DNA from 2 places in the Croceicoccus esteveae genome. Region 1 is predicted to be linked to the other one. Evidence: predicted binding sites of a transcription regulator. Region 1 holds the regulator's gene; the other holds the start of a gene.
What was found. The regulator LexA, encoded in region 1, represses DNA repair genes until DNA is damaged. The targets are predictions, from matches to a motif close to GTTCCNCNCTTGTTCT.
Positions count from the first base shown of each region.

Region 1 (4,419 bases):
CAGGTTGCCGAAGCACGAGCAATAGGTGCCGATGCCATCCTGATCATCGTGGCGGCGCTTGACCTTGAAACCATGCAGGACCTCGAAGCAGCCGCAACGGAGCGTGGCATGGATGTGCTTGTCGAAGTGCATGATGAAGCTGAGATGGAGCTTGCCCTGCAGCTTGACAGCCGGTTGATCGGCATCAACAACCGCGATCTGCGCAGCTTTGCGACCGATCTGGGCGTGACGGAACGGCTTGCATCCATGGCTCCTGAAGACGCATTGCTGGTCAGCGAAAGCGGGATCAGCGGGCCGGCTGATTGCCAGCGACTCGCACAAGGCGGGGTGCGCTGCTTTCTTGTCGGAGAAAGCCTGATGCGACAGACCGATGTGCAAAGCGCCACGCGGGCATTGCTCCACCCGTGAACACCCTGACCCATCTCGATGCATCAGGCGCTGCCCGAATGGTGGATGTCAGCGGCAAGGATGTTACCCGGCGCACCGCAGTGGCGCGCGGCCATATCACGCTGTCACCAGCCGCTCTCGATGCAATCCGGGCCGGCACGATGCGCAAGGGCGACGTGCTCGCAACGGCACGGATCGCCGGGATCATGGCGGGCAAGAAGACGGCCGATCTCATTCCGCTGTGTCATCCGCTCGGTCTCGACGCGATGGAAGTCGCCTTTGCGTTCGAAGATGATGCGATCAGCTGCACAGCCAGTGCCACCCTTGCGGCACGCACAGGTGTCGAAATGGAGGCCATGACCGCCGTTTCGGTAGCTTTGCTGACCATTTATGACATGGCCAAGGCGGTGGACCGTGGCATGGTGATCAGCGCAGTTCGCCTTATTGCAAAAGACGGTGGCAAGTCAGGCAGATGGCGCGCAGCGGGGCACGAGGACCTGATGGCATGAAGCCGCTGCTGGCCTTGGCAGAGGCGCAACGCCACCTGCTCTGGCGCTTGTCGGGCGGACAACAAATGTGCACCTCCAAGTTGGACAGGCGCTCGGTCACTATCTGACCGAGCCGCTGGTCGCGCGCAGAACGCAGCCTCTCCGGCCCCGTCCGCCATGGATGGTTGGGCAGTGCAGCCGGCCGATGTGCCTGAGCTGCAGAGCGGGTCCGGCGCATGGCAGATCGTGGGCGACAGCGCGGCAGATCGCCCGTACGAGACAGCACGCTTGCGGCCGGTGCAGCGGTGCGCATTTCGGCAGGTGCGGTGCTGCCCGGTGGGGCCGATATGATGCTGGTGCGGGAAGACTGCCGGACCAGCGGCGCGCTGTCGAGGTTCAGCGGCTCACCTCCCCGTCCGCCCGGACGGCACATCCATCAACCGGACCTTGATTTCAATACCGGGCACATGGTCGCACGCGCTGGTGGTCATATCACCCCTGCCCGGCTTGCATTTGCCGTTAGTGCCGATCTGGATCGACTGCAGGTTGGCTGCGCGCCCCAGGTGGCGGCGATCGACAGCGGCACTGAATTGCGCGCACAAGCCGCGCCGGATGATCTGAGGCCCGGAGACATTCCTGCGAACAACGGTCTCATGCTGGCCGGTTATCCCTGCGCTGCGCAAAGAATCGCTCCTGTCAGTGATGACAAGGCGGTGCTGCAGGCCGCTTCGCCAGCGTAACGGATGCAACCATTGTAATCACCAGCAACGGTGTCTTTATAAGGAGCACGATCTTGTCCGGCCGGTGATCGCCGAGATGGGAAGCACGGTCGAGTTCCGGTGCGTCGCGAGCAAACCGGTCATGGTGGCAAGTCGGCAGGATCAGCTGATCGTCGGTCTGCCGGGTAATTCCGTTTTCTGCTTTGTCATCGCAATGCTGTTTGCGCTCCCCTGCCGCGCGCAGTGCTGGAGGCAGGATCGGCCCATACCGGTGCTCGACAGTCAGAACAGTGGTGCGCTCTTGCCGCTGGCATTGGCAGACGCGCTGATTGTTCGCGCATCACACTGGCCGAAGCGGGCGGCAGGCGAAAAAATCGCAATACACCGCATCTGAGTTTCGTCCTTGTTGACGCAGGCTGTTTTTGTTGCTTAATTGTTCCGTGTTCGTTCAAAGGCACAGGTGCGAAACGGGCGAAGAGGAACCGTTTGATGCTTACACGCAAACAGCATGAACTGCTGACTTTCATTCAGCTGCGGCTTGAGGACGGCGGCATTTCGCCTTCTTTTGAAGAAATGAAGGATGCGCTTGATCTCAAATCCAAATCTGGCGTGCATCGCCTTATCTCGGCGCTGGAAGAACGGGGCTTTATCCGTCGCCTGCCCAATCGCGCCCGCGCGCTTGAGGTCATAAGGAACGCGGACGCACAGGGAACATCGTTGCGCAGACCATCTGATGGAACGCTGAACGTTGGCATTAATGGACAGGCAGGCGACATCCGGACGCAATTGAGGAACCCCGCCAATGATGTGGTGGAAATCCCGCTGCATGGGCGGATCGCCGCGGGCGTTCCGATCGAGGCGCTGGAGGACACCAGAACCCTGCCGGTGCCGGCCGCCCTGCTTGGTTCAGGAGAACATTATGCGCTGGAAGTGGCAGGTGATTCCATGATTGATGCCGGGATCCTTGATGGAGATCTTGCTCTCATCCGGCGGACCCACATCGCCGACGATGGCGCGATTGTCGTGGCCCTCGTAAGGGATGAGGAAGCCACGCTCAAATATCTGCGTCGCGACAATGGTCGGATCCGGCTTGACCCTGCCAATGCCTCCTTTCCCTCGCAGATCTATGACGCAGCGGAGGTCAAGATCCAGGGGCGATTGGCGGGATTGCTGCGCCAGTATCACTGATCGAGAACGAGAGAGCCGGCCGTGATGGCAGGGGCGCCGGCTCCTTCAAGAAGGCGCTTGGTTTGCTGCCTCCGACTCTGCCTTACATCCAGCCGTGACGGTCTCGTGCCGGACGGGCTGATCGGATCACGCCTGTCTGCAGGTTCATTGTCACGCCGCCCCGGCGCGTAAGCAAGGGCTGGTCGATCTTTGCCATTCGCGGGCGGCAATGTTCGGGCAGCTTGCGCTCTGCGACAACCACGTCGCTCGCCGCGCATGCTGCCAGCAGCGTCGCATAGTCGACATCCGAGCGGCGGCGCGAGATCAGGAGCACGCGGTGGCGGTGCGTCAGCAGGCAGAAATCGCGGTTGCAATCGGCCCCCGGCCATTGGGTAATGGCTTGCACATCTTGTTCAGAAGCGGCGTCGAAGCCCGCCTCTTCCAGCAATTGGTCATGCGCAAAACCGCGGCGGTTCCTGAGAAGGAATATCTGCCCCTCGTCATTGGCGATCGCGACATGCCGCCCTTCTGCCGCGACCATGAGGTCGGGCGGAGTTGCAACGGCGAAACCTGCAAGCCCCGCAAGCGCAGGCAGCACACCCCAGACCCGCACCCGTCCTTCCCACAAGGCGAGCCACAGAAACCCGCTCACAAACAACAGCGCCGCCCACAGAGGAATGGCAGGCACCAGCAGGATGGATCCGTCAATGGAGCTGACAAACTGCGCGATCCCGATCAGCAGTTCGAGCGCCTTGCCAGTGACGAACCATGCCGGCCAGCCAAGACCGACGAGGTCGAGCAGCAGCGCCACTCCCAGCGCTGGCATGATCACAGTCGTGGTAAGCGGGATGGCAACAAGATTTGCAAGAGCGCCGAGTACGCCCGACCGGTGAAAATGGAAAAGCACCAGCGGTGCCAGCGCCGCTTCCACGACCAGACCCGTAATGAGCAACGCCAGCGCCGCCCGCGCCAGCCGCATTGCCGCGCCATGCTCCCCACGGGCGACGAGTGCACGCATGGGGGCGCTGTTATGCAGGGCGACGATGGCGATGACCGCGGCAAAACTGAACTGAAAGGATGGCCCCACCACCGCCTCTGGCCAGAACAGCATCACGGTGATGGCAGCAAGCGCGATCAGCCGCATGGACAGTGCCTGCCGCCCCAGCGCAAGAGCCGCCATGACCAGCAATGCAGCGATGCATGCGCGGATCGTCGGCACCGCGGCGCCCGTCATCAAGGTATACGCAACAGCAGCGACAGCGCCGCCCGCGCTGGCGACAAGCGGCAACCGCGTCCTGAGCGCCAGCGCGGGAAAGAGCGCCAGCGTCTTCATCATTGCAAACCACACGATACCGACCACTGCGCCGACATGCAGACCGCTGATCGACAGCAGATGGGCCAGCCCTGCATCGCGCATGGCAAGCGCATCATCGTCATTGATCGCACCACGATCGCCGCTGGCCAGCGTGGCGGCAATAGCTGCATGTGCCCCGTCACTGCCGGTCGCACTTGCAACGCTGGTGCGCACATGCCGGGCAAGGTCGCGACGATACAGCGCCATGCCACTTGCCTGCGCTTCTGCAGGAGAAGCCAGGACAGGCGGGTCGATTGCAGAACCTGTCGCGGCAATCCCGTCAAACCAGGCAATGCGTGCAAAG
Region 1 is NZ_JAVRHS010000002.1:385,106-389,524, forward strand. Features, by position in the region: gene trpC (indole-3-glycerol phosphate synthase TrpC) at 1-408, shown strand, start outside; gene moaC (cyclic pyranopterin monophosphate synthase MoaC) at 405-896, shown strand; gene RM533_RS04750 (MoeA family protein) at 1,112-1,615, shown strand; gene RM533_RS04755 (hypothetical protein) at 1,692-1,988, shown strand; gene lexA (transcriptional repressor LexA) at 2,084-2,782, shown strand; gene RM533_RS04765 (ComEC/Rec2 family competence protein) at 2,865-4,419, opposite strand, start outside.

Region 2 (4,419 bases), 260 kb from region 1:
TCCGACATCCACGCATACAACGTGGACAGCAGAAGCGTATAGGGAAGCCCGGAAGCGAAGCCGAACAGGAGCATGAACGCCGTCTTGCGGTTGCGCAGCGATCGGATCAACCTGCGCCAGCCCGGCTTGCCAGGTGATCCGGTATCCCTTGAGTCCTCGCGGTCCGCGACATTTGCCGTCTGCGTCCCGGCGGTCTGCTGTGTCATCCCCACTCCTTATGGCTCGCCCTGCATGGGTGCCGGCAAGGCACGCCGGATCGGCGCACTTGCCGGACAACGCTGCCGCCATTTGCGTCCTCCATGCCATCTGCATGCTTGTGCAACAACAGGCGATGAAGCATGGCTGATCCGTGAACGACAAACGACCAGGACGACCCCGGCAGCGCCCGGCTCGAGCAACGGCATTGGACCGAAAGGCGCCTTCTGCCTCAAAGGCAGGAAAGCAACCACAGACCGGCGCCCTGCCCGATGGCCGGCCGCGCGAAGGAGACCGGATCGCAAAGCTGCTTGCCCGTGCCGGAGTGGCATCGCGCCGCGAAGTGGAGCGCATGATTGCCGATGGCCGAATTGCTATAAATGGAGAGCGGCTGGACACTCCTGCAGTGGTGCTTTCCTCCCTTGCAGGCGTCACGGTCGATCAAAGACCGGTGGCCGCAGCGCAGCCGACCCGTCTGTTCCGGTTCAACAAGCCCGATGGCCTGTTGACGGCAGAGCGGGATCCTGGTGGACGGCCGACCATCTACACCGCCTTGCGCAACGCTCTGCCAGCCGGAACCCCGCGGATGATGCCGGTTGGCCGGCTCGACATGAACACAGAAGGGCTGTTGCTGCTCACCAATGATGGCGAGTTGAAGCGCACCATGGAACTGCCCGCAAGCGGCATCGTGCGCACGTATCGTGCACGCACCTTTGGCGACATCAGCCAGGCACAGCTCGAAACGCTGATGGACGGAATTGAGATCGATGGCATGCGCTACGGCAGCATCGATGCCAATCTGGAACGGCGCACGGGCCGCAATCAGTGGATCGAGCTTACCTTGACCGAAGGCAAGAACCGGGAGGTTCGCCGGGTGCTTGAACATCTGGGGCTACAGGTATCCCGGCTGATGCGGCTCGCCTACGGACCATTCGTACTTGGCAATCTTGCCCGCGGAGCGACCGAGGAAGTTCCGCAAATCGAGGTCGAGCGGTTCTGCAAGCAGGTCAGCCGCCGCAGGTCATGAGGATCATCGCCGGCAAATGGCGAGGCCGCGCTATTGTAGCGCCGGCAGGGCCGCACACCCGACCAACGGCAGACCGCACGCGCGAAACGCTGTTCTCCATGCTGACAAGCCGCATCGGCAGCTTTGACGGACTGACCGTCGTCGACCTGTTTGCAGGGTCCGGTGCACTCGGCCTTGAGGCACTGTCACGCGGCGCTGCCCACGCCTTGTTCGTAGAGCAGGAGCCCGCCGCGCTGCACGCGTTGCGGCAGAATGCCGTCTCGCTAGCCGCGGGGAAAACAAGCGAAATTATCGCAGGATCGGTGATGACGCTGGGACCTGCCAAACTCCAGCCGGAGCTCGTCTTTCTTGACCCGCCTTATGGAACAGGTGCAGGACCTGTGGCGCTTGATCGGCTTCATCGGCTTGGCTGGATATCGTCAGGTGCATGGATCGCTCTGGAAACGGGTCGCGACGAGAAGGTCAGTGCAGCGGCCTTCGAATTGGATGCGGTGCGCGACAGCGGTCGGGCTCGACTGCATCTGATGCGCTTGAAAGCGCGGATGTGACGCTGATATGGAATATCTCGCCAAATGCCGGGTCATGCTCTGATCCCGACCGGGCGATCAGCAATTCATAACGTAACGGGCGGCCTTCCTTGTGGAAGGCCGCCCGTCATGATGTGCGTCATATTACGTTTGGCTTACCTGTTGGGCACCGCACGCGGATTGATGCAGCTATCGGTAATCTGCGCGGTGCAGACCGGATATTCGCTCGGCTGAACTGCGTTCACTCCACTCTGCAGGATCTGGCGGCTGACGTAGCGCACCTGCGAATTGCTGTTCATGGAAGTGCCCATGGAAGATCCGGCCATTGCCGAACTCTGGCCCATGCTGTTCTGGCCCATGGTGTTCTGGCCCATCGTATTCTGGCCCGCCATGGAATTGTTCATCGGCGTGGCACCGTTCATCTGCTTGGCAATCGCCTGCCAAGCCATCGTTCGCTGCTCGGGAGCCATGGAATAGATCCGCATTCTCTGGTCAGGAGTAAGGATCATGAACGCTTGCTGCTGAACCGGATCGAGTGTCCAGTAGTACGACTGCTGATCAGCTGGCCAGCGGTCATAATCGGCCTTCTGATCAGGATTCCAGCTATCATACATGGCCTTTTGCTGCGCGTCCATCATGCCAGTGCCGCGCTGGTTCATTGTGTTGGTCTGGGTATTCATGCCCTGGGCAGTGGCTGCAATCGGCGCCGCACCAAGCATCAGCGCCGCGCCGGCCATCAAAATCGTTTTCATAAGAACTTCCCTCTTTTTCTATCTCGCTCGACACTTCTACGCAAAGTGCAGCAAATCGTTCCACGGTCGCTCTTGCGTACAGCCTCACCGTTCCCTAGCTGTTCTCGAGTGACGCAATCAGCATCCACCTCTGGCGACAGTTCTCCACCCGTCTACACCAATTCCGGCGGCGATCAGGTGATGCCATGGCTGAGCGGTCTGAACTCTCCGCAGACAGAAGCCGTGCTGACGACAGAGGGTCCGGTGCTGATGCTGGCGGGCGCCGGCACTGGCAAGACCGCCGCGCTGACGGCGCGAATGGCGCATCTGATCGCGACCCGCAAGGCATGGCCAAGCCAGATCCTGTGCGTGACCTTCACCAACAAGGCGGCACGGGAAATGCGCGACCGGGTGGGCGGCCATATCGGTCCCGCGGTTGAGGGAATGCCGTGGCTGGGCACCTTTCACGCCATTGCTGCCAAGATGCTGCGGCGGCACGCCGAACTTGTCGGCCTGCAGTCCAATTACACCATCATCGACACCGACGATCAGCTGCGCGTGCTCAAGCAACTTATCGTTGCCGACGGACTGGATGAAAAGCGATGGCCGGCAAAGCAGCTTGCTGGCCTGATCGACAGATGGAAGAACCGGGGGCTCAACCCCGCCGACCTCGGCGCTGACGAGAACGAGGCGTTTGCGAACGGTCGTGGCGAACAGTTTTACCGTCTTTATCAGCAGCGCCTCAAGGCGCTGAATGCTTGTGACTTCGGCGATCTCCTGTTGCATATGCTCAACATCCTGCGGCGCGAACAGGATGTGCTCGACGACTATCGGCAGCGGTTCAAATACATCATGGTCGATGAATACCAGGACACAAATGTCGTCCAGTATCTCTGGCTCAGGCTGCTGACCCAGGCAAAGGGTCCGGCCGGGCACAACATCTGCGTGGTTGGCGACGATGATCAGTCGATCTATTCGTGGCGCGGCGCCGAGGTTGCCAATATCCTGCGTTTCGAACGGGACTTTCCCGGCGCCAAGGTCATTCGGCTGGAGCAGAATTATCGGTCTACGCCGCAAATTCTGGCGGCCGCTTCGCAGCTTATCGATGCAAACAGCGAGCGGCTGGGCAAGACCTTGTGGACTGACATCGCCGAAGGCGAGAAAGTCCGCGTGATCGGCGTCTGGGACGGACCGGAGGAGGCACGCCGCATCGGCGAAGAAGCTGAAGCTCTGATCCGAGCCGGAATTTCGCTCAACCACGCCGCTATCCTCGTTCGCGCGCAATTTCAGACCCGCGAGTTCGAGGACCGCTTCATTCAGATCGGTCTTGATTACAAGATCATCGGCGGGTTTCGCTTTTACGAACGGGCCGAGATCCGCGACGCGCTCGCATATCTGCGGGTCATTGCGCAGCCAAGCGACGATCTCGCCTTTGAGCGCATCTACAACACACCGAAACGCGGGCTGGGACAAAAAACGCTTGAAAAGCTGCATCGCCACGCACGTGCAGAGGGTGTGCCCCTGTTTGCGGCCGCGATGCAAGTCGTGGATAGCGACGAATTGCCGGCCCGGGCGCGGAACACTCTTCTTGCATTGGTGCGGGACTTTGCACGTTGGCGCGATGGTGCTGCGTCTCTTTCGCCGGCGGAACTTGCCCGCACGGTACTGGACGAATCCGGCTATACCGACGCCTTGCAGAATGAGCGCAGCGCCCAAAGCGCCGGCCGACTGGAGAACCTTTCAGAACTGGCCCGGGCGATGGAAGAATACGAGACGCTCGGTGCCTTTCTGGAGCATGTCAGTCTCGTCATGGACAATGATCGCGCCGAAAGCGGCAACCCCATAACCATCATGACGATCCATGCGGCCAAGGGACTTGAGTTCGATCATGTATTCCTTCCCGGCTGGGAGGAAGGTGTATTCCCATCGCAGCGCGCTC
Region 2 is NZ_JAVRHS010000002.1:120,623-125,041, forward strand. Features, by position in the region: gene RM533_RS03400 (AmpG family muropeptide MFS transporter) at 1-206, opposite strand, end outside; gene RM533_RS03405 (pseudouridine synthase) at 350-1,222, shown strand; gene rsmD (16S rRNA (guanine(966)-N(2))-methyltransferase RsmD) at 1,219-1,770, shown strand; gene RM533_RS03415 (hypothetical protein) at 1,905-2,501, opposite strand; gene RM533_RS03420 (ATP-dependent helicase) at 2,682-4,419, shown strand, end outside.
Region 2: the regulator LexA is predicted to act here: its motif matches at 2,591-2,606, upstream of RM533_RS03420 (ATP-dependent helicase).